2 regions of the Streptosporangium sp. NPDC048886 genome follow, and region 2 is predicted to be linked to the other one. Evidence: riboswitches for the same ligand, from Rfam matches in the RefSeq annotation. Region 2 holds a riboswitch; the other holds the start of a gene.
What was found. A riboswitch is a leader RNA that binds a small molecule or an ion and turns the genes downstream of it on or off. The one in region 2 is predicted to bind glycine.

Region 1: linked by a shared signal. The riboswitch ahead of gcvP (aminomethyl-transferring glycine dehydrogenase) and the one ahead of gcvT (glycine cleavage system aminomethyltransferase GcvT) in region 2 are both predicted to bind glycine.

What each region holds. Positions count from the first base shown of each region.
Region 1 is NZ_JBVJHH010000044.1:30,505-45,955, reverse strand. Features, by position in the region: gene gcvP (aminomethyl-transferring glycine dehydrogenase) at 1-2,532, opposite strand, end outside; glycine riboswitch at 2,690-2,781, opposite strand; gene ACZ6R6_RS39375 (MerR family transcriptional regulator) at 2,797-3,417, opposite strand; gene ACZ6R6_RS39370 (bifunctional nuclease family protein) at 3,562-4,032, opposite strand; gene ftsR (transcriptional regulator FtsR) at 4,112-4,762, opposite strand; gene ACZ6R6_RS39360 (FHA domain-containing protein) at 4,789-5,301, opposite strand; gene ACZ6R6_RS39355 (sugar phosphate nucleotidyltransferase) at 5,591-8,092, opposite strand; gene ACZ6R6_RS39350 (CDP-alcohol phosphatidyltransferase family protein) at 8,096-8,698, opposite strand; gene ACZ6R6_RS39345 (hypothetical protein) at 8,948-9,367, opposite strand; gene ACZ6R6_RS39340 (class I SAM-dependent methyltransferase) at 9,692-10,300, shown strand; gene ACZ6R6_RS39335 (acyl-CoA dehydrogenase family protein) at 10,417-11,598, shown strand; gene ACZ6R6_RS39330 (SRPBCC family protein) at 11,667-12,089, shown strand; gene ACZ6R6_RS39325 (APC family permease) at 12,031-13,368, opposite strand; gene ACZ6R6_RS39320 (enoyl-CoA hydratase/isomerase family protein) at 13,629-14,411, opposite strand; gene ACZ6R6_RS39315 (alpha/beta hydrolase) at 14,408-15,322, opposite strand; gene ACZ6R6_RS39310 (gamma-glutamyl-gamma-aminobutyrate hydrolase family protein) at 15,392-15,451, opposite strand, start outside.
Region 2 is NZ_JBVJHH010000014.1:38,213-53,663, reverse strand. Features, by position in the region: gene ACZ6R6_RS19005 (3-oxoacyl-ACP reductase) at 1-685, shown strand, start outside; gene ACZ6R6_RS19000 (gamma-glutamyl-gamma-aminobutyrate hydrolase family protein) at 824-1,519, shown strand; glycine riboswitch at 1,608-1,706, shown strand; glycine riboswitch at 1,707-1,801, shown strand; gene gcvT (glycine cleavage system aminomethyltransferase GcvT) at 1,835-2,920, shown strand; gene gcvH (glycine cleavage system protein GcvH) at 2,920-3,309, shown strand; gene ACZ6R6_RS18985 (L-serine ammonia-lyase) at 3,389-4,765, shown strand; gene ACZ6R6_RS18980 (hypothetical protein) at 5,034-5,183, opposite strand; gene ACZ6R6_RS18975 (hypothetical protein) at 5,282-6,982, shown strand; gene ACZ6R6_RS18970 (DUF6286 domain-containing protein) at 7,168-7,785, opposite strand; gene ACZ6R6_RS18965 (amino acid deaminase/aldolase) at 7,937-9,130, shown strand; gene ACZ6R6_RS18960 (DUF3618 domain-containing protein) at 9,192-9,530, opposite strand; gene bcp (thioredoxin-dependent thiol peroxidase) at 9,642-10,106, shown strand; gene ACZ6R6_RS18950 (HNH endonuclease signature motif containing protein) at 10,181-10,657, shown strand; tRNA gene ACZ6R6_RS18945 (tRNA-Leu) at 10,648-10,720, shown strand; gene ACZ6R6_RS18940 (SAM-dependent methyltransferase) at 11,027-11,770, opposite strand; gene ACZ6R6_RS18935 (sensor histidine kinase) at 12,185-13,405, shown strand; gene ACZ6R6_RS18930 (response regulator) at 13,562-14,215, shown strand; gene ACZ6R6_RS18925 (ABC transporter ATP-binding protein) at 14,402-15,172, shown strand; gene ACZ6R6_RS18920 (ABC transporter permease) at 15,174-15,451, shown strand, end outside.

The sequences.
Region 1 (15,451 bases), on a different contig from region 2:
CGTGCCGGCCACCGGGAAGGACATGGTCGGCGCGTGGAAGCCGTAGTCGACCAGGCGCTTGGCCACATCGTCCACGGTCACGCCGGTCTCCTTGGTGATCTGGCGCAGGTCGACGATGCACTCGTGGGCGACCAGGCCGCCGCGGCCGGTGTAGAGGACCGGGTAGTGCGGGGCCAGCCTGCGCGCCAGGTAGTTGGCCGACAGGATGGCCTGCTCGGTGGCCGCCGTGAGGCCCTCGGCGCCCATCATCCGGATGTAGGCCCAGGAGATGGGCAGGATGCCCGCCGAGCCGTACGGCGCGGCCGAGACCGGGCCGACCGCCGAGCCGTCGCGCAGCGGATGGCCGGGCAGGTAGTCGGCCAGGTGCGCGCGGACCGCGACGGGCCCGACGCCCGGACCGCCGCCGCCGTGCGGGATGCAGAAGGTCTTGTGCAGGTTCAGGTGGGAGACGTCGGCCCCGAACTCACCCGGCTTGGCCAGGCCGACCAGTGCGTTGAGGTTGGCGCCGTCGACGTAGACCTGGCCGCCGGCCTCGTGGACCCGCTCGCACACCTGGGTGATGGTCTCCTCGTAGACGCCGTGCGTGGAGGGGTAGGTCACCATGATGGCGGCGAGCTGGTCGCGGTGCTTGTCGATCTTGGCTTCGAGGTCGGCGAGGTCGACGTTGCCGTTGTCGTCACAGGCGACCACGGCGACGCGCATGCCCGCCATGACGGCGCTGGCGGCGTTGGTGCCGTGCGCCGAGGACGGGATCAGGCAGACGTCGCGTCCGGACTCGCCACGCGCCTTGTGGTAGGCGCGGATGGCCAGCAGACCGGCGAACTCGCCCTGGGAGCCGGCGTTGGGCTGGATCGACACCGCGTCGTAGCCGGTGACCTCGGCCAGCCAGCCCTCCAGCTCCTTGATCAGCTCCAGGTAGCCCCCGACCTGATCCTCCGGGGCGTAGGGGTGCAGCCCGGCGAACTCCGGCCAGGTGATCGGCTCCATCTCGGTGGTCGCGTTGAGCTTCATGGTGCACGAGCCCAGCGGGATCATCGACCGGTCGAGCGCGATGTCCTTGTCCTGGAGCCTGCGCAGGTAGCGCAGCATGGCCGTCTCGGAGCGGTGGCTGTGGAAGACCGGGTGCGTCAGGTAGTCGCCGGTGCGCGCCAGCGCGGCGGGCAGCGCGTCGTGCGCGGCGGCGTCGAGGTCGGTCAGGACGGCGCCGCTGACCTCGAAGGCGGCCAGGACCTGCTCCAGGTGGATGAGCTCGGTCTTCTCGTCGCAGGTGACGCCCACGTGGTCGGCGTCGACCAGGCGCAGGTTGACCCCGTTGTCGCGGGCGGCGGCGACGATCTGGGCGGCGCGGCCGGGCACGCGGGCGAGCACGGTGTCGAAGAAGTCGTCGTGCACGACCTCGACACCGCCGTGGCGCAGGCCCGCGGCGAGCACGACGGCGTGCCGGTGGATGCGCCGGCCGATCCGGCGCAGCCCCTCGGGGCCGTGGTAGACGGCGTACATGCCCGCGATCACCGCGAGCAGGACCTGCGCGGTGCAGATGTTGCTGGTCGCCTTCTCGCGGCGGATGTGCTGTTCGCGGGTCTGCAGCGCGAGCCGGTAGGCGGGGCGCCCGTCGGCGTCCTGGGAGACGCCCACCAGGCGGCCCGGCATCTGCCGCTGCAGGCCGTCGCGGACGGCCATGTAGGCCGCGTGCGGGCCGCCGAAGCCCAGCGGGACGCCGAAGCGCTGCGAGGAGCCGATCGCGATGTCGGCGCCGAACTCGCCGGGCGCGGTGAGCAGGGTGAGGGCGAGCAGGTCGGCGGCGGCGACCACCTGGGCGCCGCGCGCGTGGGCGGCCTCGGCGATGGAGCGGAAGTCCCTGACCCGGCCGCTGGCGCCCGGATACTGCACGAGCACGCCGAAGCACTCGGGCAGCTCGCCGGTGAAGTCGCTGTCGACCAGCTCGATGCCGAGCGGCTCGGCCCTGGTGCGCAGCACGGCCTTGGTCTGCGGCAGCGCGTCGGCGTCCACGACGAACACGTTCGACGCGGCGCGGCCGGCGCGGCGGGCCAGCGTCATCGCCTCGGCGGCGGCGGTGGCCTCATCCAGCAGGGAGGCCCCGGCGACGTCGAGCGCGGTCAGGTCGGAGACGACCGTCTGGAAGTTGATCAGGGCCTCCAGCCGGCCCTGGGAGATCTCCGGCTGGTAGGGCGTGTAGGCGGTGTACCAGCCCGGGTTCTCCAGGAGGTTGCGCCGGATGACGGCCGGGGTGATCGTGTCGTGGTAGCCCAGGCCGATCATCGAGGTGAGCACGGCGTTGCGCCCGGCCAGGGTGCGCAGTTCGGCGATGGCCTCGGGCTCGCTCGCCGCCGGTGGCAGGCGGAGCCGGTCCTTGGCCCGGATCGCCTCGGGCACGGCCACCGCGACCAGGTCGGCGGTGGAGGCGAATCCGACCGCCTCGAGCATGCGGGTCTGGTCGGCGTCCGCGGGCCCGATGTGGCGGGTGGCGAACGGCGGAGGGGTGAGCTCGCTGAGCGGTGACAGATCGGTCATGGAAAGCCTCCCGAGGCGGTGGAGACCGGCGCTGGGCGCGGGCGTATGCCGGATCTCCCCCTCTGTCATCTCGACCTGAGAGCTTCACCTCCCCAGCGGGGAGGCTTTCACCGTCGGTGAGATACGCCTGGCGGACGCACCTGCTTTCCAGAGTCGCCTCGTCCGTGCGGTACAGGGTGCCTGAGAGATTCCGGGGAGGTTGCTCCTTCGGCGCCCCGATCATGTCGGGGTCTCTCCCGCACAGGGTCAGCAGCAGAGCTAACTTTACCCCGTGCGCCGGGCCCTGCGACGACGGGCCAGCTCATCTGCGTGGTGATCGCCTAAAGGGCCCTGGCCGGCCTCCGCCCGCTCACCGGGGAGATCCGCCAGCGAACCCTCGACCTCCTGCCACACCCGGCCCAGGGCGATGCCGAAGACTCCCTGCCCGCCCTGGAGCAGGTCGATGACCTCGTCGGGCGAGGTGCACTCGTAGACGCTCACCCCGTCGCTCATCAGCGTGATCTGGGCGAGGTCGCTGACGCCGCGGTCACGCAGGTGCTGTACGGCGATGCGGATCTGCTGGAGGGAGACGCCGGTGTCGAGCAGCCGTTTGACGACCTTGAGCACCAGGATGTCGCGGAAGCCGTACAGGCGCTGGGAGCCGGAACCGTGGGCGGCCCGCACGGTGGGCTCGACCAGTCCGGTGCGCGCCCAGTAGTCCAGTTGCCGATAGGTGATATCGGCCGCCGCGCAGGCGGTGGGGCCTCGATATCCGATGTCGGCGGGCGTTCTCACCGGCTGCCCGTCGAACAGCAGACCCTCTTCACCCGCGCGCTGACGTGCCGACTGGCGCCGTTCCGGGTCATCCTGATCGGCGTTTCTACCCTCGCCGCTGCTGACCGCCACGCGGACCTCCGGCTTTCTCTCATCCCGCGGCCTGATCTGGGGGTTTACGCACAGCCGTGGGTTTCACTTGCACCGTAGGACTGGGGCCAAGCTCAGTCAACGACCCCACCCGGCGCGTCGTGAAGCGTAAATGCACCGAAATTCCTACCCTGCGCGACCGAAGTCCTCGGGCGTGATTGTGTCAAGGAACTCCCTGAACTTCTCCACCTCGTCCTCCTGGTCGTCGGGGATGATCACCCCGGCCTCCCGGACCACGTCCTCACTGGCGAAGATGCGCGCGCCGGTGCGGAGTGCCAGGGCGATCGAGTCCGAGGGGCGGGCACTCACCTCGACCCCGTTGGAGAACACGAGATCGGCGAAGAAGATCCCGTCGCGGAGGGCGACGATGTTCACCGTGCTCAGCCGGACGCCGAGCGCGTCGAGAACGTCACGGAACAGGTCATGGGTCAGGGGCCGCGGCGGCGGCTCCTCGGCCTGAGCCATGGCGATCGCGGTCGCCTCTGTCATGCCGATCCAGATCGGCAGATAACGCTCCCCATGTGCCTCCTTCAGCAGAACAATTGGCTGGTTGGAGGGCATCTCAACCCGAACGCCCACGACCTCCATCTGCAACACGGGCTGCTCCGTCTTCGCTGGATTCCGACCGGTTTGTTCAACGTAACACTCGTGGGGGTACGAGTGCCTGGTCAGGTTGTCACCGGCCCAGCACCCCACGCACGCCGGAACGTACCAGCGAGGCGTGCAATTCCAGCAGGAGGCCGGAAATCTCCCGGGCGGTCTCGTCGGCCTGGTCGATGGCGCCCGGCCCGCGGCGGCGCAGCAGCGGGGCGATGGCCTGTTCCACCAGCCCGGCCTCGCGCTCGGCCGCGGCCTTGACCGCCCGCAGATGGCGGGCGTGCAGCCCGAAGGCGGCCAGTGCGCCGACGCTGCGGGCCACGGCCAGGGCCTCGGCGTCGTAGTAGCGGGCGACCGCGGCCAGCAGGCCGTAGTCCTCCAGCTCGGTGAGGGTCTCCTCGCTGAGCTCGGCGGCGGCGAGCAGCTCCTCACGGGTGAGGCGGACCTGGGAGGGCGCGTCGTCGGGGACGGCGCGCGGGCGGGCCACCGGCCGTTCCTCACGGTCGGCGGCCTCGAGATGATCTTTGATCACGCGCAGCGGCAGGTAGCGGTCACGCTGCTCGCTGAGGATGTAGCGGAGCCGCTCGACGTCGGCGTAGGAGAATTTACGGTAACCGGAGGGACTGCGCTCCGGCTCGATCAACCCCTCGCCCTCCAGGAAACGGATCTTGGAGATGCTGACATCGGGGAACTCGCCCTGCAGGAGGGCGAGCACCTCCCCGATGCTCATGTGCGCACGAGCGGCCTGCGAGCTCATCATCCTCCAGCGGCGCCGCGGGTGAGGAAGACCAGGCGGAACTTGCCGATCTGGACCTCGTCCCCGCCGTACAGCGGGACCTCCTCGATCCGCTCACGGTTGACGTAGGTGCCGTTCAGGCTGCCGACGTCGCGGACGGTGAAGACCCCGCCGCCACGCCGGTAGAACTCCACATGACGTCGCGAGACGGTGATGTCGTCGAGGAAGATGTCGCTCTCGGGGTGGCGGCCCACCGTGGTGAGATCGCTGTCCAGCAGGAAGCGGCTGCCGGCGTTGGGGCCACGCATGGCCACCAGCAGAGCGGTGCCCGGGGGCAGCTGCTCGACGGCTTGCCGCTCGGCGAGAAGCGTCTCTCCGGTCTCCGCCTCGTAGGCCTCGATCCCGGAGAGGGAGATGGTGGAAGTGCTGTCTCCGGGTGGTTCGGACCTGGTCAGCGGCGACCCGCATCGTGAACAGAAACGGGCATCCTCAGGGTTGGCATGACCGCACTGCGTGCAGTAGACGCTCGGCATCGATCGGCTCGGCCTCCTACCGCGAAGACGCGGCAACGGTGCTCAGGGATGCGCGCCTCGCTTCTTCGCTTCTCAGGTATTTTCTCAGACTGCGAATGCCGCAACATACACCGTTGAGAAGCAGAGATCAAGGCAGACGCCCGACCGCGGGTTCGGTCGGTGACAAAGTTACAGCCGCGCGGCGTCCCCGGTCCATGCCGCCGCGCTGGGTTTGCCGGTCCGCTCGCACCGGCGCCCGCCACCCGGGACCGCCCGCTCACGCCGTCGCCCGCCGTCCGGGACCGCCCGCTCACGTGGCCGCCGCCTCCTCCACGACCCGCGCCCAGTGTTCGAGCAGGCTCTGGGCGGAGTCGACGTCGCCGCCCTCGGCCCACAGGTGGGTGACGGCCTCGGCCGGGTCGGGCAGCACCAGCGCCCAGCTGCCGTCCTCGGCGACCACCCGCACCCCGTCGGTGGTGTCGATGCGGTAGCGCTCGGCGGCCTCGATCACCGAGCGCATCACCACCCCCTTGGCCGCCCACGGGGTCGGGACGGTGCGGCGCAGCAGCCTGGCCTCGGGGATCCGGGCGTCGATCTGACTGAGCGACAGCCGCGTCCGGGCGACCAGGCCGAGCAGGCGCAGGAACACCGCCAGGCCGTCCACCGTGGGGCCGAACTCGGGCACGACGAAGCCGCCCCGCCCGTCCGCGGCGAAGATCATGTCCCGTCCCCGCGCGGCGGCGGTGAGCGCGTCGACGGCCGTGGAGGTCCACTCGACCTGCACCCCGTGGAAGCGGCAGACCTGCTCGGCCACCCGGGTAGTGGTGACCGGCAGCGCCACCCTGCCGCCGCGCCGCTCGGCCGCCACCAGGTCCAGCACCACCAGCAGGGCGCGCTCCTCGCTGATCAGCTGGCCCATCTCGTCCACCAGCGCGACCCGCTCCCCCACGGGGTCGAACCGCACCCCGAAGGCCGCCCTGGAGGAGCTGACGAGCTCCGACAGGCGCTGCAGGTCGCGGCGGCGCTCGGCGAGGGTCTCGGTGGGCGAGGCGTCGTCCAGCCTGTTGTTGACGGTGAGCACGTCCACCCCGACCCGGCCGAGGAGGCTGGGCAGCACCAGCGAGGAGGTGCCGCCCGCGCAGTCCACCACGACCTTCATGTCGGCGTCGCGGACCCCGGTCATCTCGACGCAGCGCAGCAGCTCGTGGGTGTAGTCCTCGACCGCCCGGGCGGGGAAGCTGAGCTCGGCGATCTCCCCCGGGAAGGCGCGGCGGAACTCCTGCCGGGAGAAGACCCGGTCCAGCTTGCGCTGGGCCGCCTGGGACAGGTCCGCGCCGTGCTCGTCCATGAAGACGATGTCGACGCTCTGCGGGTCTCCGGGGGTGGTGCGCAGCGCGATGCCGCCGACGGCGTTCTCCCTGGCGGTGTGGAAGCGGGAGACCGGCAGCGGGGCCGCCTCCAGGTCGAGCACGTTGATCGCGCTGGCGTTCAGGGCGCTGATCACGGCCCGCTTCAGCGCCCGCGCGGCGCGCGAGGAGTCGCGGGAGGTGATGACCGAGGTGCCCTTCTTGAGGGTGGTGGCGTAGGCGCTGGCCAGCCGTACGCACAGCTCGGGGGTGATCTCCACGTTGACCAGCCCGGACACCCCGCGCGGGCCGAACAGGTTGCGCTGGCCGCGCGGCTCCCAGATGACGCTGGTGTTGACCACCGCCCCCGCCTCGATGGTCTTGAACGGGTAGACCTTGACCCCGGAGGAGACGTAGGCCTCGGCCTCGATGATGCACTCGTCGCCGACGACGGCGCTCTCCTCGATCCTGGTCCCGGTCATCAGGTCGGTGTTCTTGCCGATGACGCAGCCGCGCAGGTGGGCGCGCGGTCCGACGTAGACGTTGTCGTGGACGACGGCGCGGTGCAGGAAGGCGCCCTCGCGGACCACGACGTTGCTGCCCAGGACGGTGTATTCGCGCAGCTCGGCCCCGGCCTCGACCTTGGCGTAGTCGCCGACGTAGAGCGGGCCCTTTAGCACGGCGTCGGTGTCCACCGAGGCGCCCTCGGCCACCCAGACGCCGGGCGAGACCTCGAAGGCGTCGATGTCCACCTTGACGCGGCCCGACAGCACGTCGGCCTGGGCCCTGAGGTAGCTCTCGTGGGTGCCGACGTCCTCCCAGTAGCCCTCGGCGACGTAGCCGTACAGGGGGGCGCCGCGGGCCAGCAGGCGGGGGAAGACGTCCGCCGACCAGTCGACCGCCTCACCGGCGGCGATCTCGTCGAGGACCTCCGGCTCCATCACGTAGATGCCGGTGTTGACGGTGTCGGAGAAGACCTGGCCCCAGGTGGGCTTCTCCAGGAAGCGCTCCACCCTGCCCTGGTCGTCGACGATGACGATGCCGAACTCCAGCGGGTTGGGCACCCGCTTGAGCCCGATGGTGACCAGCGCGCCGTGCTCCCGGTGGAAGCGGATCATGTCGGTCAGGTCGATGTCGGTGAGCGCGTCGCCGGAGATGACGAGGAAGCGGTCGTCGCGGAGCCTGTCGGCGGCGTTCTTGACGCTGCCGGCGGTGCCGAGCGGGACGTCCTCGGTGGCGTAGTACAGGCTCATGCCGAGCTCGTCGCCGTCGCCGAAGTAGTTGCGGACCAGGGCCGCCAGGAACTGCACGGTCACCACGGTCTCGGTGAGCCCGTGCCGCTTCAGCAGACGCAGCACATGCTCCATGATCGGCCGATTGATCACAGGCAACAGGGGTTTGGGCTGGTTCGCGGTCATCGGCCGGAGCCGTGTCCCTTCCCCGCCCGCCATCACAACGGCCTTCACACATCACCTCTTAAGGCGTCTGGCTCCTCTGACGAGCTGCCGCACCTGTACCCAATACAGCACCCCGGACCACCAGTACAGCCCTGTGCCCCAGATCGCGAGCGACCAGCCGACGATTCCGGCCACATCCGCGTACCAGACGTCGTGGTGGGCGAGGAAGAGCAGCGGGAAGGCGTAGAGCAGGTTGGCCGTGGCGGCCTTGCCGAGGAAGTGCACCGGCAGCGCCGGGCCGTATCCGAGACGGCGCAGGATGGGCGGGATGCCCAGCAGCATCACGTCGCGCAGCGGGATCGCCAGCGCCAGCCACCAGGGGATGATGTCCCGCATGGCCAGGCCGAACAGGGTGGCCAGGATGTAGAGCCGGTCGGCCAGCGGGTCGAGCAGACGGCCGAGCCTGCTGGTCTGGTTCCAGGCCCGGGCGATCTTGCCGTCGAGCCAGTCGGAGAAGCCGGCCAGCATCAGCAGCGCGACCGCCCAGCCGTCGGCCCTAGGCCCCAGCACCAGCCAGAGGAAGACCGGCACGCCGAGCAGTCTGGCCAGGCTCAACGCGTTGGGAACCGTCCAGATTCGGTCCTCGGCCCCCGATGCTTCCGGATTCACCCGCATGTCTCCCGTCCCCGCACTTGATGCCGACCCTACCGGTGCGGGGCGTGCATGGGCGGTGCCGCCCGTTCCGGACCCATCGTCCCGGCCTGCGACGGCCCGCGCCGGGGCGCGGGGGTCTCACGGACGGCCCACGGGGCCGCTGCGGCCCTCAGGCCCTCGCGAGGGACTTTCCACCCGGCCGGAGGCCGGAAACGGCGCCGCGGGCGCCACCGGGCCCAGGTGGGTCCGGTGGCGCCCGCGGCGGGGCTCTCAGGAGCGGCGTACGGCGGCGCGGGGCGACCAGGCCCAGATCAGCACGGCCACGGTCAGGCCGAACAGGGCCAGGCCGCTGGGCACGTGGGTGCCGAGCATCTCCCAGCTGAAGTGCTGACCCATGCCGACCAGGAGCAGGCCGAGGCTGGCCAGCGCGGGCCACCCCGCGCCCCGGCCCGGCCGCCACAGCAGCACGGCGGCGATGATCTGCAGCAGCGCGATCAGATGCACCACCATTCCGGCCATGACGTGGGTCTCGGCCAGCTCTCCCCCGCTCTGCACGGCCTGGCCGGCGAACGAGGCGGCGACGACCAGGCCGGCCGCCTGGGCGGTGACCAGGATGCGCAGGCTGTAGAGCAGGCCGGCGGGGACGGGGCGGCCCTGGGCTGTGGACGGCGGGGCGACGACCTCCTGCATGGGATGTGTCCTTCCTCGGGTGACTGGTTGGAAGCACATCGTGGCCGCGGCGGACGTGCCGGGTCGTCAGCCTGGGGGGTGACTCCTCGATCCGCCTCGTGGCGGATTCGCGACCGGGCGGGAGTCCGCGGACCGGGCCGGTCCGGTGGGCGGCCACCGCAGCCTGGGTGCGGTCGCGCGGGCCCGGCCTGTCCGTGGCGGCCGGAAGCCGGCTGGCCCGCCCGGCTCCTCCTCCCGCAGGAGGGGGCCCTCCTCCTGCGAGTGGCCGAAAGATCGGCCGAAGGACTGAGCCACGCGGCTCGGAGAGCATTTACTCTTCACAGCATGACCAATGACACCACGCTGTTCCTGGGGCAGTGGATCCGTTCCCCGGGAACCGTCGGGGCGGTGGCTCCGAGCTCGCGTCGGCTCGCCGAGACGGTGACCACGCCGGTCCCCCACCGAGGTGACCCCGTGGTCGTCGAGCTCGGTCCCGGCACCGGGGCGTTCACCGCGGAGATCCAGCGGCGGCTGGGCGGCCGGGGTCATCACATGGCGATCGAGATCAACCCCAGGCTGGCCGAGTTCCTCGCCGCCCGGCACCCGAAGGTCGACGTCGTGGTCGAGGACGCGGCGCGGCTGCCGCAGTTGCTGCAGGAGCGCGGCTTCCACCGGGCCGACGCGGTCGTGAGCGGGCTCCCCTGGGCGGCGTTCTCGGAGGAGACGCAGACGCGCCTGATGGACGCCGTCATCGCGATCATGGATTCCAACACGGCCTTCACCACCTTCGCCTACAGCTTCGCCAAGCGCCTGCCCCCCGCGCAGCGCTTCCGGCAGCGCCTGCTCGACACCTTCGAGGAGGTCGTGGTGGGCCGGACGGTGTGGGGCAACCTCCCCCCGGCCTTCGTCTACCACGCGCGCAGGCCGCGGGAGCAGGTCGTCGGCCAGGGCTGAGCGGCGGCGGGCCACCTGCCGCGGCCGGGCCGCGGCAGGTCGTCGCGCGGCGGGGCTGGAACCCGAACAGAACTCCGTTCTACCATTGCGCACGCAACTGAACGGAGTTGATCACGGTGGACTTCACGCTTCCCGACAGCGCCCTCGCCGTCCAGCGCGGCATAGCCGACATCTGCGCACGCTACGACCTGGACTACTGGCAGCGCTGCGAGACCGAGAAGCGCTGGCCCGAGGAGGTCTGGGCGGAGCTGGCCAAGGGCGGCTGGCTCGGCCTGGCCGTCCCCGAGGAGTACGGCGGAGGCGGCCAGGGCCTGCTGGAGCTGGCCGTGGCCACCGAGACCCTGTCGGCCTCCGGCTCGGCCGGGGGGTCGGCGTTCACCTACGTCCTGACGCCGGGCTTCGGCGCCATGACCCTGGCCCGGCACGGCAGCCGGTGGCAGCGCGAGGAGCTGCTGCCCAAGCTGGCCACCGGCGAGCTGGAGACCTGCTTCGCCCTGACCGAACCCGACGCCGGCTCCAACGCCCTGGGCATCTCCACCTTCGCCCGGCGCGACGGCGGCGAATACGTCGTCAACGGCCAGAAGATCTGGATCACCGGCGTGCAGCGCGCCACCTGGATGCTGCTGGTCACCCGGACCGTCCCGGCCGCCGAGGCCAGGCCCCGCACCAACGGCCTGACGGTCTTCCTGGTGAACGTGCCCGAGGCGGTCGCCGCCGGGCGGCTGTCCTTCCGGCCGATCCCGAAGATGGGCGCCAACACCACCCCGTCCAACATGGTCTTCGTCGACGACCTGCGGGTGCCGGCGGCGAACGTGGTGGGCGAGGTGGACCAGGGCGCGCTGGTGCTGTGGGACATCCTCAACCCCGAGCGCGTCCTGCTGGCGGCCTCCGCCCTGGGCGGCGCCGAGGTCGCGCTGAAGGTGGCCGTGCAGTACGCCAAGGAGCGCGAGGTCTTCGGCCGCCCGATCGGGGCCAACCAGGCCATCGCCTTCCCCCTCGCCCAGGTCAAGGCCAAGATCGAGCTGGCCAGGCTGATGCTCTACAAGGCCGCCTGGCTGTTCGACAACCACCGGCCGTGCGGCACCGAGGCCAACATCGCCAAGCTGACCGCCTCCCAGGCGGCCTGGGAGGCGGCCGACCACGCCTTCCAGACCCACGGCGGCATGGCCTACTCGCTGGAGTATCCGGTCGCCCGCCTGCTGGCCGACGCCCGCATCGGCAAGGTCGCCCCGGTCACCGAGGAGCTCCTGCTCAACTACCTGGCAACCCAGGTCCTGGGGCTGCCCAGGAGCTTCTGAGCCGGTTGCGGGGCCGGCCGTACGGGCAGGACCGTAGGCAGGTCGGGACGCACACGAGGGAGTGGCCGATGTCCGCCTATGCCAGCACCGTGGTCAACGCCTCAGCCGACGAGGTGTGGGCCTATCTGAGAGACTTCGGCAACCTGGCCGAGTGGCTGCCCGGAGTCGCGCTCTGCGAGATCGAGGAGGGCGACGGCTCCCGGCCCGGGGCGGTGCGCAGGGTCGAGGGCGCGGGCGGCCTCTTCCGGGAGCGGCTGCTCACCCTCGACGACGGCGCCCGTTCGGCGACCTACGAGATCGTCGAGAGCCCGCTGCCGCTGCGGGACTACCGGGGCTCCTACCGCGTCTCGCCGGTCACCGACAGCGGCCGGGCCTTCGTCGAGTGGTCGGCCGCCTTCGAGGCCGACGACGAGGCGAAGATGACCAGGATCCTCACCCGCGCCATCTTCGAGCCGGGCCTGGCCGGCCTGCACGAGCGCCTGCGGCCCTGAGACCGCCCGCCGCGCCCCGCACGGCGGCCAGGAGGCCGGCCGCCGCCGGCACGGCGGGCACGAGGAGGTAGGGCCCGCAGGAGGCCAGCAGGACAAGGGTGAGGGCCGTGGCCACGGTGGCGACCTGGCGCCCCGGCGGGGGCAGCAGCCGGGTCGCGGCGGCGACGCCGACCGCGGTGACGGCCGCCAGGCAGGCCGAGGTGGCGCGCATGAGCGTGTCGAGGTCGAGGTCGCCGAGCGTCGCCGCGGCGGTGAGCGCGGCGGTCAGCACGGCCAGGAGGGTGAGGCTGCGGGCGGGCACCTCTCCCGGCGCCGCCCCCTTCGCCAGGGGGCGGGGCAGGGCGCCGTCTCGGGCCAGCGCGGCGCCCAGCCGTGCTCCCCCGGCGATGTAGGCGTTGACCGCGCCGAAGCTCAGCAGCACGGCCGCCACCGCGGTGAGCGGCCCGGCCAGGGCGCCCACGCCCTCCTCCAGCAGCAGGGCGAGCGGGACCGGCGAGGAGGCGGCCCGGCCGCCGAGCACACCGACCGTGACGACGGCCAGCCCCAGGTAGAGCACGCCCACGGTCGCCAGCGTCAGCGCCGTGGCCCGCGGCAGGTGGCGGCGCGGGTCGGCGAACTCGGCCGACAGGTGGCTGGCGGCCTCCCATCCGACGAAGGCGAAGAAGAGCACCCCCGCCGCGTGGGCGACCCCGGTCCAGCCGTGGGGGGCGAAGGGGGTGAAGTTGCCCGGCCGCACGGCGGGGGCGGCGACCACGACGGCGGCCACCAGGAGCGCGGTCAGCAGGGCGAGCAGGATCAGTTGCAGGCGCCCGGAGAAGCGCAGGCCGGCGTAGTTGGCGGCGAAGGCCGCGGCCAGCAGGGCGCAGGTCACCGCCACCGTCCCGGCGGGGCCGAGCCCCAGGCCCGAGGCGACGTAGCGGGCGCCGACCATGGCTCCGGCCAGCACGCCGATCGGGACGGCGAAGTAGAACCACCAGCCGGTCACCGCCGCCACCCGGCCCCCGAAGGCCCGGGCGGCGAACGTGGCCACCCCGCCGCCGTCGGGGAAGCGGCCGCCCAGCGCGGCGAAGGTCAGCGCGACCGGCACGCTGAGCGCCAGCAGCGCGGCCCAGGCCACGACGGAGGCCGGGCCCGCGGCCGCCGCGGCCAGGTGCGGCATCGCCAGCACACCGGGCCCGAGCACGGCGCCCAGGAACAGGGCCGTGCCCTGGGCGAGTCCGAGCCGGTGACCGGGCGCCGCCTCCGCGGGCCCCGCCGGCACCACCTGTGTCTTCGCCATCAGCGCTTCCTTCCGATCGGCCGGTGACATGCCGACGAAGGTAGCCAGATGACTGTCCGAAATTACCCCCTGATGTGCACACGGTCGGAAATATGGCGCAATTCCGAGCAGGAGCGAACATCGTACGGATATCACCCGCCCCTTCCGGACGGATGTCCGGCCTGATCGCGTATCTCCGGCCGGCCGGACCGGGATGTACGCCTTCTCACCGGCCATACGGCCGGCCGGTCCTGGGCAGGCGCCTGTCCCGGACCCGGGGGTCAGCCGAACCTGGGCGGGCGCCTGTCCCGGACGGCCCGCACGCCCTCGGTCACGTCCGGGCCGGTGAAGCCGAGGAACTCCATGGCCAGGGAGGCGTCGAAGGAGGGACCGGCGAGGCGGAGCCAGTTGTTGAGGGAGTATTTGGTCAGGCGGATCGCCTCGGCCGAGCCGCCGGCCAGCCGGACGGCGATCTCCACTGCCCTCGCGTGCACCTGGTCGTCGTCGACGCAGAGGCTGACCAGGCCCATCGCCTCGGCCTGCTCGCCGCTGACCGGCTCGCACAGCAGCAGGTGATACTTGGCCTTGGCCAGTCCGCACAGCAGCGGCCAGATGATGGCGGCGTGGTCGCCGGCCGCGACGCCCAGCCGGGTGTGGCCGTCGATGATGCGGGCCGTACGGCCGGCGACGGAGATGTCGGCCAGCAGCGCGACCGCCAGTCCCGCGCCCACCGCGGGGCCCTGGATGGCTGAGACGACGGGCTTGGAACAGTTGAGCACGTTGTAGACGATGTCGCGTGCCTCGGTGAAGACGCGCATGCGCGTGCCGTGGTCGCGCGTCATCTCCTCGATCATCGACAGGTCACCGCCCGCAGAGAACACCTCGCCCTCACCGCGGACGACGACCGCGCGCACGTCGTCGTCGCGGTCCACGTCCCGCCATACCTCGGCCAGCTCGCGGTGGCCGGTCATGTCCACGGCGTTGAGTCTGCGCGGCTCGCTGATCACGATCCGGAGCACCCCGTCGGCGGCCCAGTCGATCTTCAGCTTCTCGTAGTCCCTCACCGGAACGCCTCCCCGAGCCGCGCGGCGGCGTAGTCGCGCGCCTCGGCCGCCTGGTCGAAGAACCCGGGCAGGCCGAAGAAGCCGTGGATCGCCCCCTCGTAGCGCCTGACCTCGACCGGGACCCCCGCCGCCGCGAGCTGGGCGGCGTAGGTCTCGCCCTCGTCGCGCAGCGGGTCGAACTCGGCGGTGATCACCGTCGCCGGGGCCAGCCCCGCCTTGTCGGCCAGCCGGACCGGGGCCAGCCCGGGGTCGGCCGGATCCCCGCCGTACTGCTCGACGAACCAGGCCATCTCGTGGGCGGCGAGCCCGAAACCGGTGGCGTAGTCGCGGTAGCTCGGGGTGTCCATGGCGACGTCGGTCACCGGGTAGACCAGCACCTGGTGCGCCAGCCGCAGGCCCGCGTCACGGGCCCGCCAGGCCGCCACGGCGGCCAGGTTGCCCCCGGCGCTGTCGCCGCAGACGGCGATCCGCTCCGGGTCGGCGAGATACGCCTCGGGGCGGGCGAAGACGTCCTCGACCACCGTCCACGCGTCGTCGGCCGCGGCCGGGAAGGGGTGGTCGGGGGCGAGCCGGTAGTCCACCGAGACCACGACCGCCCCGGTGCGCGCGGCCAGGTCCCGGCCGAGCGCGTCGTTGCGGGCCACGCTGCCGAACACCCAGCCGCCGCCGTGGAAGTAGACGATCACGGGCAGCGGGTGCTCGCCCTCCTCCGGCCGGTAGATCCGGACCGGCACCCCGCGCACGACCTCGTCCCTGACGGACGGCAGCGGCACGGCCGGCCCCCGCTGCTCGGCGAGGCCGTCCATGGTCCGCATCCGGGCGATCAGTTCGGGAGTGAGCAAGGAGACGGGAGTGTCGAGATCCGTCGGGAACAGCTTCACGTAGGCCTCGGCCTGGGGGTGCAACGGCATGACCGCACATTACCCGGCGGCCCCCGGACCGGCCGGCAACGCCTCGGCCGGATCGGCGGCCCGACCGGGTCAGCCGGCCGCGGCCTCGACCAGCGCCTCGACGAGCCGGTTGTCCTCCCCGCGCTCGGG
Region 2 (15,451 bases):
CCAGGAGGGCGCCCGCGTCGTGTGCGTGGACCTGGACGAGTCGAGCGGGTCGGCGGCCGCGGCCGAGGTGGACGGCCTGTTCGTCAAGGCCGACGTCACCAGCGAGGACGACGTCGTGCGGATGTTCCGGACCGCCTTCGACACCTACGGCAGCGTGGACATCGCCTTCAACAACGCGGGCATCTCGCCGCCGGAGGACGACTCGATCCTGGAGACCGGCATCGACGCCTGGCGCCGGGTCCAGGAGGTCAACCTCACCTCGGTCTACCTGTGCTGCAAGCACGTCATCCCCTACATGCGGCGCCAGGGCAAGGGGTCGATCATCAACACCGCGTCCTTCGTGGCCGTGATGGGCTCGGCCACCAGCCAGATCTCCTACACCGCCTCCAAGGGCGGGGTGCTGGCCATGTCCCGCGAACTCGGGGTGCAGTTCGCCCGCGAGGGCATCCGGGTCAACGCGCTCTGCCCGGGGCCGGTCAACACGCCGCTGCTGCAGGAGCTGTTCGCCAAGGACCCCGAGCAGGCGCAGCGCCGCCTGGTGCACATCCCCACCGGCCGCTTCGCCGAGGCCTCCGAGATCGCCGCGGCGGTGGCGTTCCTGGCCTCGGACGACGCGAGCTTCGTCACCGGCTCGGAGTTCCTGGTGGACGGCGGCATCTCGGGCGCCTACGTCACCCCGCTGTGACCGCCGCGGCGCCCGGCGGCCGGGACCGCCCGCGGGAGGGCCCCGGCCGCGTCTGCCCACCCCATCCCCTCCGCCCCCGATAACGTGCCGGGACGTGGGCGGAGACCCCACGTCCCGGCGTCCGGCAAGAAAGAGATCATGTCCCGTCCCGTCATCGGCATCACCTGCTACATCGAGCCCGCCACGTTCACCGTCTGGGAGATGCCCACCGCGCTCCTGCCGTACGGCTACGTCGACCACGTGGCCCGCGCCGGCGGGCAGCCGGTGATCCTGCCGCCGGTGGGCGACCCCGCGGCGCTGGTCGGGCGCCTGGACGGGCTGATCCTGGCCGGCGGCGGGGACGTCGACCCGGCACGGTACGGCCAGGTCCCGCACGAGCGGACCGGCCACGTCCGCGGCTTCCGCGACGACGCCGAGTTCGGGCTGGCCCACGCGGCCCTGGAGCGCGGCATCCCGCTGCTGGGAGTCTGCCGGGGCCTGCAGGTCCTCAACGTCGCCCTCGGCGGCAGCCTGCGCCAGCACCTGCCCGACGAGGTCGGCCACAGCGGGCACGCCCCGGCCCCCGGCCGCTTCGGCCGGATGCCGGTACGGCTGACCCCCGGGAGCCAGATCGCCAAGATCCTCGACACCGAGACCGCGGACGTGGCCCACTACCACCACCAGGCCGCCGACCGGCTGGGCGCGGGCCTGACCGTGACCGCCCACGCCGAGGACGGCACGGTCGAGGCCGTGGAGCTGGAGGGCCACCCGTTCGCCCTCGCCGTCCAGTGGCACCCCGAAGCCGACGACGAGTGCCTGCTGTTCGAGGAACTGGTACGGCGCAGCCGCCCCTGACCGGCGCGGCCGTCCCGGGCGGCGAGAACACGAGCCCGGGGGATTTCGCTCGGCCGGTGCGGGCGGTTAGGCTGGTCACGACACCGATGAATCCCGCGCGGGAGAGCGTCCTGACATCCAGGCCAGGACCCCTGAAGGAGCAAGCCCTCCCCGCGAACCTCTCAAGGCAAAGGACCGTGCGGGTAGGTGGCCTCTGGAAAGCAGGTCTCGCGGCCTCGCCGAAGGTGAAAGTCCGGTAAAAACCGGGCGAAGCTCTCAGGCATCGATGACAGAGGGGGAGGATGCTCTCATCTGACCCCTGCCTGAGGTGCGAACATGTCCCGACCTACGCCGCTGCGCGGTGTCCACGAGGCCCTCGGCGCGACGCTGACCGATTTCGCGGGCTGGCTGATGCCGCTGCGCTACGGCAGCGAGTCCACCGAGCACAACGCGGTCCGCCAGGCGGCGGGCCTGTTCGACCTGTCCCACATGGGCGAGATCTTCGTGACCGGCCCGCAGGCCGGCGAGGCCCTCGACTACGCGCTGGTGGGTTACCTGTCCGCCCTTGAGCCGGGCCGCGCCCGCTACACGATGATCGTCTCCCCCTCCGGCGGCGTGCTGGACGACCTGATCGTCTACCGCCTGGCCGACGAGGAGTTCATGGTCGTCGCCAACGCCTCCAACTACCCGCGGGTCGCCGCCGAGCTCACCGAGCGCGCCAAGTCCTTCGACGCCGCCGTGGACGACCGCTCCGAGCAGTACGCGCTGGTCGCGGTCCAGGGCCCGCGCTCGCGCGCCATCATGGGCGAGGTCACCGACGCCGACCTCGACGGGCTGAAGTACTACGCCGGCCTGCCCGCCACCGTGGCCGGCCGCGAGGCCCTCATCGCCCGCACCGGATACACCGGCGAGGACGGCTTCGAGCTGTTCGTCGCCGCCGCCGACGCAGAGCCGCTCTGGGCCGCGCTCACCGAGGCGGGCGCGGCGCACGGGCTGCTGCCGGCCGGGCTGTCGGCGCGCGACACCCTCCGCCTGGAGGCGGGCATGCCGCTCTACGGCAACGAGCTGTCGGCCGATCTCACTCCGTTCGACGCGGGGCTCGGCCGTGTGGTGAGGTTTGACAAGCCGGGCGACTTCGTCGGCCGGGCCGCCCTGGAGCCTCTCAAGGACGTCCCGCCGACCCGTCGCCGGGTCGGACTGGTCGCGACGGGCCGCCGGGTGCCCCGGCACGGGTACCCGGTGGTCTCCGAGGACGGCGCCGTCGTCGGCGAGGTCACCAGCGGGGCCCCCTCCCAGTCACTGGGCCGGCCCATCGCCATGGCCTACGTGGACAACGGCCTGTCCACCGGCCTGGCGGTGGACATCCGGGGTAGTCGCGAACCGGTCGACGTCGTCGACCTGCCTTTCTACAGGAGGAAATAATGAGCAGCATTCCCGATGACCTGCACTACACCAAGGAGCACGAGTGGATCGCGGGCATCGATGACGGCCTGACCCTCACCGTGGGCATCACCGCCTACGCCGCCGAGGCGCTGGGCGACGTGGTCTACGTGCAGCTCCCCGAGGCCGGGGCGACGATCTCCGCCGGCGACGCCGTCGGCGAGGTCGAGTCGACCAAGTCGGTGAGCGACATCTTCGCGCCGGTGGGCGGTGAGGTCGTCGAGGTCAACCAGGCCGTCGTGGACGACCCGTCCCTGGTCAACAGTGACTCCTACGGTGATGGCTGGCTGTTCCGCGTCCGTCTTGAGGGCGACGCCGACGACCTGCTGTCCGCCGAGGAGTACGCCGCGCTCACCTCGGGTGAGTCCTGAAATTTCTCCTCTTGCGCCGTGATCACGCGCACCACCGGGTGCGCGTGGTCACGGCGATGTGAAGGCAGGGACCAGATCAATGGCGATCAGCGTCTTCGATCTCTTCAAGATCGGAATCGGCCCGTCCAGCTCGCACACCGGCGGGCCGATGGCCGCCGCGCACAAATTCGCCCGCGGCCTGGAGCAGGACAGGCTCCTGGAGAAGACCGCCCGGGTCGAGGTGATCCTGTACGGATCGCTCGGACTGACCGGCAAGGGCCACGGCAGCGACAAGGCCGTCCTGCTGGGCCTGTCGGGTGAGAAGCCCGAGCTCGTGGACGTCGACACCGTCGACGACCGGCTGGCCGCCATGCGCGCCTCCGGGACGATCTCCCTGTACGGCTCCCGCGAGATCCCCTTCGTGGTCGGCGAGCACCTCGTGTTCGAACGCAAGATCTCGCTGCCGCACCACCCCAACGGCATGCGCTTCATCGCCTTCTCCGAGACGGGCGAGCAGCTCCGCGAGAAGGTCTACTACTCGGTGGGCGGCGGCTTCGTGGTGGACGAGAACGCCACCGGCGCCGACCGGATCAAACCCGACGACACCGTCCTGCCGCACCCCTTCACGACGGCCGCCGAACTGCTCGCCCACTGCACGGAGACCGGCCTGTCGATCTCCGGGCTGATGCTGGAGAACGAGAAGGCCTTCGGCCGCTCGGAGCAGGAGATCCGCGACCAGCTGCTGCACCTGTGGCGGGTCATGGCCGAGTGCGTCCGGCGCGGCACCGCCAAGGAGGGCGTGCTGCCCGGCGGGCTGAAGGTCCGGCGCCGGGCCCACCAGCTCCACCGGCGGCTGCAGAGCGAGTCCCCGGAGAAGGACCCGCTGCAGACCATGGACTGGGTCTCGCTGTACGCCCTGGCGGTGAACGAGGAGAACGCGGCGGGCGGCCGGATCGTCACCGCCCCGACCAACGGCGCCGCCGGCATCATCCCGGCCGTGCTGACCTACTACGACCGCTTCACCCCCAAGTCCGACGACGACGGCGTGGTCCGCTTCCTGCTCACCGCGGGGGCGATCGGCGTGCTGTTCAAGGAGAACGCCTCCATCTCCGGCGCCGAGGTCGGCTGCCAGGGCGAGGTCGGCTCGGCCTGCTCCATGGCCGCCGCCGGGCTCACCGAGGTGCTGGGCGGCACCCCGGAGCAGGTGGAGAACGCCGCCGAGATCGGCATCGAGCACAACCTGGGCCTGACCTGCGACCCGATCGGCGGACTGGTGCAGATCCCGTGCATCGAGCGCAACGCGGTGGCCTCGATCAAGGCCATCACCGCCGCCCGGATCGCGCTGCGCGGCGACGGCCGCCACTTCGTCTCCCTGGACAAGGCCATCAAGACCATGCGCGACACCGGCCGCGACATGCTCGACAAATACAAGGAGACCAGCCGCGGCGGCCTGGCCGTCAACGTCATCGAATGCTGAACCGGCCGGGCGGCGGACAAGGGCCGGGCGGACGTTCCGTAACGGGCCCGGCCACGGCTGCGAGCCACGGCTGAGCGGGCGCGGCTCTCCGGGTCACGGCAGCCCGGGTCACACCTGAGCAGGTCACACCTGAGCGGGCACGGCCGGCCGGATCACGGCTGAGCGGGCGCGTCTCTCCGGGTCACGGCTGAACGGGCGCGGCTCTCCGGATCACGGCTGAACGGGCGCGGGTCTCCGGATCACGGCTGAACGGGCGCGGGTCTCCGGATCACGGCTGAACGGGCACGGCCGGCCGGATCAGCGGCTCCATAAGGTAGCTGTGGTCCCGGTCCGGCCCGCCGTGGATGACCGGCAGGGTCCGCGCCGCGAGCCCCCCGACTTCTCGGGTGAACAGGTCGATCGGCACGAGCTTCATCATCTCGTACAGGATCGCCCCCTCTCGCGCCTATGCTGGGTGGCTCGTCACGGGGGCTCCTGTCGTGGAGCCCGCCTGCCTCGGAGACTCGGGAGGTCCTGGTGCCAGCGGGAGAACGTCCGGCGAGCCGTTTCCTCCGCCTCTCCGGCACCCACGGGCTCTTCCTGACCGCCCTGCTGGCCGGCGCCGGGCTCCGGGTCCTGGCCGTGCTCGGCTACCGGCCGGCCCTGTGGTTCTGGGCCGACTCCTTCGTCTACCTCAACGCCGGACTCGACCCCCGCCCCATGGAGTCGCGCCCCTCGGGCTACTCCCTGTTGCTGTGGACGCTGCAGCCGCTGTCGAGCGTCCAGGCCGTGGTCGTGCTCCAGCACCTGCTCGGCCTGACCATGGCCGTCTGCGTCTATCTCCTGCTGCGCCGTCTGGGCGGCCTGCCGGGATGGGGGGCGACGCTCGCCGCGCTGCCGGTGCTGCTGGACGTCCACCAGGTCCAGCTCGAACACCTCGTCATGGCCGACCTGCTGATGGAGTTCCTGGCGGTCCTGGCGGTCACGCTGCTGCTGTGGCGGCGCCGGCCGCCGGTGTGGGCCGCCCTCCTCGCCGGGGCCCTGCTGGCCGCGGCGACCGTCACCCGGACGATGGGGCTGCCGCTGACCGCCGTGGTGCTGGTCTGCCTGGTGATCGGCCGCGCCGGCTGGAAGGCGGTCACCGCCACCGCGCTGGCCGCCGCGATCGGCCTGGGCGCCTACGCCACCTGGTTCAGGTCCGAGCACGGCGACTACGGGCTCACCCGGGGCAACGCCTTCCTGTGGGCGCGCACGGCGACCTTCGCCGACTGCGCGAAGATCAAGCCCACCGGGCCGGAGGCCGCGCTCTGCCTCCCCGGCCCGGTGAGCGAGCGCAGACCCCCGCCCGTATACATCTGGGACGGCGCATCGCCGCTCAACAAAGTCAAGGGCACCTGGGCCGAGCGCGACAGGCTCGCCGGCGACTTCGCCGTCCAGGCCATCAAGGCGCAGCCCCTGGACTTCCTCCGGGCGGGCCTGACCGACGTGGCCCACATCTTCGACTGGACCCGCCGGGTCTATCCCACCCCCGGCCCGCAGAGCGCCTACGTCTTCCCTGACACGGCCCGCCCCTTCCCCAAGGGGACCGCCTCCCAGGGGAGGACCGCCGAGGAGGTGACCACGGCCTACCAGGGCGTCTCCGGCGCGCCCTCCCTGGTCGAGCCCTATGCCGGCTGGCTGCGGGCCTACCAGGAGCACGGCTTCCTGCGCGGCCCGTTCCTCGCCGCGATCCTGCTGGCCGGCCTCGCCGGCGTCCTGTTCCGTCTGCGGGACCTCGGCGGCGCCGTGCTGATGCCGTGGGCCGCCGGCACCGTGCTGCTGGTCCTGCCGCCCTTCATCGCCGCCTTCGACCACCGCTACGTGGTGCCCGCCCTGCCGCTGGCGTGCCTGGCCGCCGGACTGGCCTTCGGCACCCGGCGACGGCCGTCAGCGGCGCCTGACGTGCAGGCGGACGGAGGCCCCGAGCCCGTCGTCGCCGACCGTCCTGCGGACCTTGCCGACGGCGTCCTTGTTCAGCCGGGCCACGAGTTTGGCGACGTCCGCCTCTGGCCCGCAGCTGATCCCGATCCGCAGCCGGTCGCCCGCCACCGCCCTGACATGGATGCGCCTGAGCCCTTCGACTTCTTTAAGCGCAACCCCCAGCATCGCGATCCCGCTGCCCGTCCGGCTCCCCCAGCGCCCCCAGCCCACGGCGCCCAGCAGCCACCGGATCGCCAGCAGCGTCAGCACCATCAGTAGCAGCGCGGCCAGCCAGCCCATCCACGGGTGCTCGGCCAGGTGGGCGGGCAGCTCCCTGTTCAGGATCCGGTCCCCGCGCGGCTGCGGGAGCTTGCCCCACCCCCGCAGGAACCCGTAGAGCCCGCCCCCGGCCAGCACCGCCCCGGTGACGGCCAGGCCGATCCGGTTGCCCTGGTAGACCTTCATCAGATCCCCCGCCTGCGCAGCCGTACCATGACCTCGCCCCCGCACATCGCGCCCAGTCCCGTCATCCGGTCGCCCACCGCCGTGCCGACCTGGCGCAGCAGCGGCCCGGTCCGCTCGGCGTCGCTGACCACCGTGATCTCGATGTTCCGCCAGCCGAGCCGCACCCGTGCCTTGTCCACGTCGTCGACCGACTGGGCCGCCGCCCGCAGCGTGCGGCGGAGCCCGGACCTGGTCAGGCCGATCACCATCCGGGGGTCGGCGGACTCCAGCGGCACCAGCCGGGTCCTGCCCGGCAGCGCCGCGAGCGCGAGCAGCAGGGTCCCGGTCACCACCGCGACCAGCGACACCAAGAGCGGGACCGTGTCGGACCACTGCGCCTCGCCGACCCAGGCGGCGAACTGCCGGTACGGCATCCGCCCGAACGGCGAGCCCGTCACCAGCCCCACCGTCACCCCGGTCGCGGTGGACAGCGCGAGGGAGGCCGCCAGGGCGACCACCACACCGGCCGGTGTCCTGCCCGGTCTCAGCGACCGCAGCGACCGGCGGCGGACCGCGTTCAGGTTCTCCCCGCCCGCTGTGCTCCCCGCGCTCGACAGGATGTCCTGGAGAGTGCTCATCACCCGGTCAGGTTTACGCGGCCCTGGCGTCCGGCGCGGGTCCCAACCTGCCACTTTCACGATCTTGGAGCCGTCCTGGCCGGAGAATTTACTGCCGCGCCACCAATATGAACAATACTCACATTCGGTTGGATCAGGTTATCCTGCCGTCATGGACGACCGCCAGCGCTACGACCGGGCCACCGCGCACCTGGACCCCCCGTTCGCCCTGCTCGACCTGGCAGCCCTGCGCTCGAACGCGGCCGCCATGTCGCGGCGGGCCGGCGGCAAGCCCATCAGGGTCGCCAGCAAATCGGTCAGATCCCGCCCCGTCCTGGAACGGATCCTCGCCATGGACGGCTTCGCCGGAATCATGGCCTTCACCCTGCCGGAGGCCCTCTGGCTGGTCTCCACCGGCCTGCGCGACGTGCTCGTCGCCTACCCCACCGCCGACCGCGCCGCACTGGCCACACTGGCCGCCGACACCCGCGCGGCACAGGAGATCACCGTGATGGTGGACCGGGCCGAGCACCTGGACTTCATCGAGTCCGCCGTCGCCGACGTCCGCGACCGCCACGAGATCCGGATCTGCCTTGACATCGACGCCGGATTCATCGCCTTCGGCGGCAGATTCCGCGCCGGCGCCCGACGCTCCCCCATCCGCGACGCCGACCAGGCCGCCGACCTCGCCGCCGACGTCGCCAAACGGCCCGGCTTCCGCCTGGTCGGCCTGATGGCCTACGAAGCCCAGATCGCCGGCGTCGGCGACAACCCTCCCGGCAACCCCGCCCTCACCCGAGCGATCCGCCTGATGCAGGCCCGGTCGCGGCGCGAGCTGATCACGCGCAGGGGCCGCATCGTCCAGGCCGTCACCCAGATCGCCGACCTGGAGTTCGTCAACGGCGGCGGCACCGGCAGCATCGACAAGACCGCCCGCGAGAAGGCCGTCACCGAAGTGGCCGCCGGATCGGGCTTCTTCCACCCCCGCCTGTTCGACTTCTACCGCGGCTTCACCGGCCGCCCCGCCGCCCTGTTCGCCCTGCCCGTCGTCCGCCGCCCGGCACCCGGCGTCGTCACCGTCCTCGGCGGCGGCTACCACGCCTCCGGCGCCCCCGGCCCCGACCGTCTCCCCCAGCCCTACCTGCCCTGCGGGCTCCGCTACGACCCCGACGAGGGCGCCGGCGAGGTCCAGACCCCGCTCCTCGGCCAGGCGGCCGAGGACCTGCGCGTCGGCGACCGCGTCTGGTTCCGGCACGCCAAGGCGGGCGAGCTCTGCGAACGCTTCGCCACCCTGCACCTGATCGACGGCGACGAGATCGTGGACGAGGCCCCCACCTACCGGGGCGAGGGCCGGACCTTCCTCTGACCTCTGACCTCCGAGCCTTCCCCCGAACGGAGGCCGACGCCGGCGGCGCAGACCCGCCGGATCAGCCGCGCCGGCGCCGCCAGAGCATGATCATCGCACTGACCGCCAGCACCGCGCCCACACCGATCAGGATCGGCGCCAGATCCGGCTGATCGTCCGCCCACAGGTCATCGGGCTCATCACCCAGCCTGACCGGCCGCGACGCGCCCCCCACCGCCTCGCCGACCCGGTCCCCCACCGAGACCAGGAACTGCCTCGCGCTCGTCTCCGCCTTGGCGACGGTGCGCCTCGCGACCTTCTTCGGGCTCACCCGATCGGCGATGGCGTCAACCGTCTGGGCCAACTCCGCACGGGTCCGCTCGATCCGCCGCTCCAACTCCGCGGGATCGGTGTCCGCCATGGCTCTCCTCTCATCGCCCTTGACATTGATCAGTCTGTCAGGTCCGACCCTCCCACGACACTTCAGGTCGGCCGGTAAGTTGACCCGGGAACGATTCCTCAGAGGAGCCACATGAAACTCGAGCCGGGCGACGCCGCCCCAGACGTCACTCTCCCCGCCGCCGACGGCACCACCGTCTCCCTCGACGCCTACCGCGGCAAGCGGGTCATCCTCTACTTCTACCCCGCCGCGATGACCCCCGGCTGCACCAAGCAGGCCTGCGACTTCCGCGACAGCCTCGCCTCCCTGACCGCGGCGGGCCTGGTGGTCCTCGGCGTGTCGAAGGACACCCCGGCCAAGCTCGCCAAGTTCGTCGAGCGCGACGCCCTGACCTTCCCCCTCCTGTCGGACCCCGACCTGGAGGTCCACAAGGCCTACGGCGTCTACGGCGAGAAGACGATGTACGGCAAGACCACCCTCGGCGTCATCCGCTCCACCTTCGTCATCGACGCCGACGGGAAAATCGAAAAGGCCCTCTACAACGTGAAGGCGACCGGCCACGTAGCCCGCCTCCGCCGCGAACTCGGGCTCGAATAAATAGCGTTTTTCACCATTTATCACAGCATGTGCATGCCCCAAGAAATGTCAGCCCCATTACCTATCCTTGGGGCATGCCAACCAAATACAAGTACACCCCCGAAATGCTGGCCGAGGCGGCAGCCAACTCCCTCAGCATCGCCGACGTCCTCCGCCACCTCGGCGTGAAATGGACCGGCGGCTCCCACGCCCACATCAGCCGCCGCCTGAAGCACTTCGGGATCGACACCTCCCACTTCTTGGGGCAGTCGCACCACCGAGGGCAGCCCTCTCCCAGACGCCGCCGTCCCGAACAAGTTCTCGTCGTACTACCGGACGGCAGCCCTCGCCCCAACCCCAGGCAGCTCAGAAGGAGCCTGCTCGCAATCGGGATGCCACACCGCTGCGCGGGCTGTAAGATCGAAGCAGTCTGGCGAGGTCAGCCACTGACACTTCACATCGATCACATCAGCGGCAATTGGCTTGACAACAGAAAAGAAAATCTGCGATTCCTCTGTCCGAATTGCCATTCGCAGACGGAAAATTTCGCAGGAAAAAACAAGGGGCCGTAGTCCAAAGGCAGAGACACACGGTTTAGGTCCGTGCCAGTCCGGGTTCGAATCCCGGCGGCCCTACAAAACAAAAAGAATTATCCGTTAATCAAACCACCTGCTGGCGACACCCTCCCGTAAATCCAGAAGGCGCTTTACATTACTTCCCATCAAGGCAAGGGAAATCAATCTGCGGCAATAATCGAAGGAATTCGACTGTTGCGCAGATTCATATCAAAATTACTACACGCCAGTCTTTCGAGATCGCCCCCAGGCAGGTCCCGACGGCGGGATCCAGCATGACGATGACGGCGGGGAGCCGCAGGGGTGAGGTCCGGCCGGTCGGCCACGGCCCAGCGGGCGCTGCGGCCGACCGGTCCCTGGCCGCTCTCAGGTGGTGCGGCGCAGCAGGAGGGTGACGAAGCCGAGGGTGTCGCGATAGCCGTTGAGCCACATGTCGCGGTGGTCGTGGGCGGCGGCGAGGGCGGCGTCGCCGTCGGGGCCGGGGTGGTCGAGGGCCCAGTTGGTGAGGGTGCCGGTCCAGGACCACTCGTATTCGTGCCATTCGGCGGGTTCGCTGGTGTGCGCGTAGACGGTGGCGTATCCGGCGTTCTCGGCCTGGGTCACGGTTGCGGGGAGGTCTCCGTAGTCGTCGGGCCGGGCGTCGAGTATGGCCAGCGTCTGCGGGCTCGGGGGCTGCTCCCAGAAGCCCTCTCCCACCAGTGCGAGTCCTCCGGGGCGCAGGTGGCGGCTGATGGCCTCCAGGGTCTGGGTCAGGCCGCCGAAGGCGTGGGTGGAGCCGACGCAGAGGACGAGGTCGTAGGGGCCGGTGCCGGTGAAGTCGGCAGCCGGGACGTCGTGGAGGCTGAGGCGGTCGGACAGCCCTCGGCGGTCGGCCTCCTTCTTGGCGGCGGCCAGCGCGTGCGAGGAGATGTCGACCCCGTCGGCGGTGGCGCCGGGATGCAGTTCCAGGGCCCGTAGCGTCCAGGCGGCCTCTCCGCATCCGAGGTCGAGGATGCGTGCTCCGGCGGGGAGTTTCGCCCGGGTGAGAAGGCGTTCCAGATGCGCGTCGCTCACGGGGGAGGCGATCGGATGGTCTTGGTGGGCGATATGACTGATCAGTTGGCGTTCCACCCGGGGAGAATATGCCCGATGCCGGGGCCGGTGCGCCACTGAATGAACCCGGCGGGTGGGCGTGCTCCGGGCGGTGGTGGCGGGTGAGCGGCTTCCGGGCCGTCGCGTGGGGTCGTGGCGCGTTCCGGGGCCTGTCGGTCGCGGGGTGTCCGGAGCGCCGCGTGGGGTCATCCGGTGGCGGTGCCGGAGATCGGGTCGCGCGGTGCATCCTTTTCACCGCGCGACCCGGCGTGATTGTGATCCGCCATCACAAACATTCTCCCTTTACTCACCCCGGAGGGTGCTCCCGGAAACCATGATGCCCAACGGGGGGTAAAGAAGGCGTAAGCCATGGGTGGTGTGCGACCTGGGTCGTAGACGGGGCTCCCCCCTGAGGGGGAAGGGCATTGATCTGCGGATACGTATGGTGGTGGTGTGTTCGGCAGATTACGCGCCTGGAGCCGGCGCCATCCCAGTGCTGTGGACGCCTTGTGGCTGGCGCCGTTCATGCTGGCCTGCCTGGGCACCGTCGTCGGGGTGGCGCTGGATCCGGAGCTTTATCAGCGCGGGCAGGGCGGGGTGGGCTTCTGGGGCTATCTGGGGTTGGGCGCGGTGCTGGCCCTCCCGTTGTTCTGGCGGCGGAGCCGGCCCCTGACGGTGTTCGCGATCGTCTCGGTGGCGAGTTTCGGGCAGTGGCTGTGGGGGGTGGAGCCGACGCCGTTCAACGTGGCGGTGCTCATCGCGATGTACGCGGTGGCGTCGCTGTGCTCGCTGCGGTGGGCGATCGCGGCGGGGCTGGTGGCCGAGCTGGGGCTCGCCCTGTCTTTCGGCCAGATCACGACAAATCCTGATCCGGGTACTTTCGCAAGTGCCTCGGTGTTCGTGGTCGCGATCTGGATCACGGGGATCTACGCCAACACCCGCCGCCGCTATCTGGAGAGCCTGGAGGAGCGGGCCGAACGGGCCGAGCGGGAGCGGGACCAGCAGGCCCAGCTGGCCGCGGCGGCCGAGCGGGCCCGGATCGCCCGCGAGCTGCACGACGTGGTCGCGCACAACGTGAGTGTGATCATCGTTCAGGCCGACGGGGCGGGTTACGCGATCGACAGCGACCCCGAGCAGGCCCGTAAGGCCATGCAGGCCATCTCCGTCACGGGCCGGCAGGCGCTGGCGGAGATGCGCAGGATGGTCGGTGTGCTGCGGACCGACGGCGCCGCCGTCGAGGGGGGAGCAGAGGGGGAATACGCCCCGCAGCCGAGCCTGTCGCAGCTGGACGACCTGGTGGCGCAGGTGCGTTCCTCGGGGCTGCCGGTCGATTTCCAGGTCACCGGCGCTCCGCAGGAGCTGCCCGAGGGGGAGCAGCTGACGGTCTACCGGATCGTGCAGGAGGCGCTGACCAATACCCTCAAGCATGGCGGTCCGGACACCAGGGCCACGGTCGAGATGGAGTACGGCTTGCGCGAGCTGCTTCTGCGGGTGACCGATGACGGTCGCGGCGCCGCCGCACCGGGGCGTCCGGGCGGGCACGGCCTGGTCGGCATGCGGGAGCGGGTGGCCATGTTCGGCGGGAGTGTGGAGGCCAGGCCCCGCATGGGCGGCGGGTTCCAGGTGACCGCGCGGCTGCCGATCGGCGAGACCGGGCGGAGCCGGGCCGCGTGACGGGCGTGCCGGACGCGGTGGGCGGAGTCGCGGTGGGCGGAGTCTCCGTCCGGACCGGCGCGGGGCCGGGGAGCCGGTGGAGGCCGGGGAGCCGGCGGAGAGGGCGGGGAGCCGGTGGAGAGGGCGGGGAGCGGTGAGCGGCCGGTGATCCGGGTCATGTTGGTCGACGACCAGGTGCTGCTGCGGGCCGGGTTCCGCATGGTGCTCGGCGCGCAGCCGGACATCGAGGTCGTCGCGGAGGCTGGCGACGGGGCCGCGGCGGTCGAGGCGGCGCGGACGGCCGAGGTCGACGTCGTGCTGATGGACGTGCGGATGCCGGTCATGGACGGGGTGGAGGCGACCCGGCTGATCTGCGCGGCGGGCGAGCGGCCCCGCGTGCTGATCCTGACCACCTTCGATCTGGACGACTACGCGTTCGCGGCGCTGAAGGCGGGCGCTTCGGGGTTCCTGCTGAAGGACGTGCCGCCGTCAGACCTGATCAGTGCGATCCACTCGGTGCACAGCGGGGACGCGGTGGTCGCGCCGAGCACGACACGGCGGCTGCTGGAGCGCTTCGCCGTGCATCTCCCCTCTCCGGGCACGACGGAGCCGACGGCGCTGACCGGGTTGACCGCGCGGGAGCGGGAGGTGCTCGTGCTGGTGGCCAGGGGCCTGTCGAACACGGAGATCGCCGACCGGCTGGAGCTGGCGGAGGCGACGGTCAAGACGCATCTGGGCCGGGTCCTGGCCAAGCTGAGCCTGCGGGACCGGGCGCAGGTCGTGGTCTACGCCTACGAGTCGGGTCTCGTGACCCCGCATTCGGCGGGTTAGCGCGGCGACGGCGGGGCGCTCCTCGTCCGAATGGCCGATGCGGGGCTACCCCTGAGGTGGCGGTGATCCTTCCGCGGGAGCCCTGCGGCGGAGGGAGAGTCCGTCCTTCAGTCCGATGGCCTGCGCTTTCTCCGGCAATAGCGTTTATCCCGTCGTAAACGCAGATGTTTGCCGAGGAGAGTTGACGTGACCATCACCGGAGAGGTCGGCGCCTGGAAGGCGCGGGAGAGCGTGGCGGCCGCCGTGGTAGCCAGAGGTCTGACCAAGGTGTACGGGCAGGGGGACGCTGCCGTACACGCCCTCCGGGGGGTGGACGTCTCCTTCGCGACGGGCGCCTTCACCGCGATCATGGGCCCCTCCGGGTCGGGCAAGTCCACGCTGATGCACTGCCTGGCCGGGCTGGACACCGTCAGCGGCGGGCAGGTGCACATCGGCGACGTGGAGCTCACCGGGCTGGGCGACAAGCAGCTCACCCTGCTGCGCCGCGAGCGGATCGGCTTCATCTTCCAGGCGTTCAACCTGCTGCCGACGCTGACCGCCGAGCAGAACATCCGGCTCCCGCTGGAGATCGCCGGACGCCAGGCCGACCGGGATCTGTTCGACCGGGTCGTGGAGACAGTGGGCCTGCGTGACCGGCTCGGCCACAAGCCGACCGAGCTGTCGGGCGGCCAGCAGCAGCGCGTGGCGGTGGCCCGCGCCCTGATCAGCAAGCCGCAGGTCATCTTCGCCGACGAGCCGACCGGGAACCTGGACTCGCGCAGCGGCGCGGAGGTGCTGTCGTTCCTGCGTACCTCGGTGCACGAGCTCGGCCAGACGATCGTGATGGTCACCCACGACCCGGTCGCGGCCTCCTACGCCGACCGGGTGGTCTTCCTCCGGGACGGCCTGCTGGTCAGCGAGGTGGTCAAGCCGACGCCGCAGACCGTGCTCGACACGCTGATGAAGCTGGAGGCCTGAGTTGCTGAAGACGACTCTGGCCGGACTGCGGGCGCACAAGCTGCGCCTGCTGCTCACCTCGCTGGCGATCGCGCTGGGGGTGGGCTTCATCGCGGGCACGTTCGTGCTCACCGACACCATCGAAGCGGGTTTCACCCAGAAGTTCTCCGCGGCGGCTGACAAGATCGATGTCGCCGTGCTGCCCGTGCCGGACGAGAAGTCCGACGCGGTGCCGTCCGTCTCCGCCGCCACGCTGGAGAAGATCCGCGCCGTCGGCGGCGTCGCCGACGCGCAGGGTCT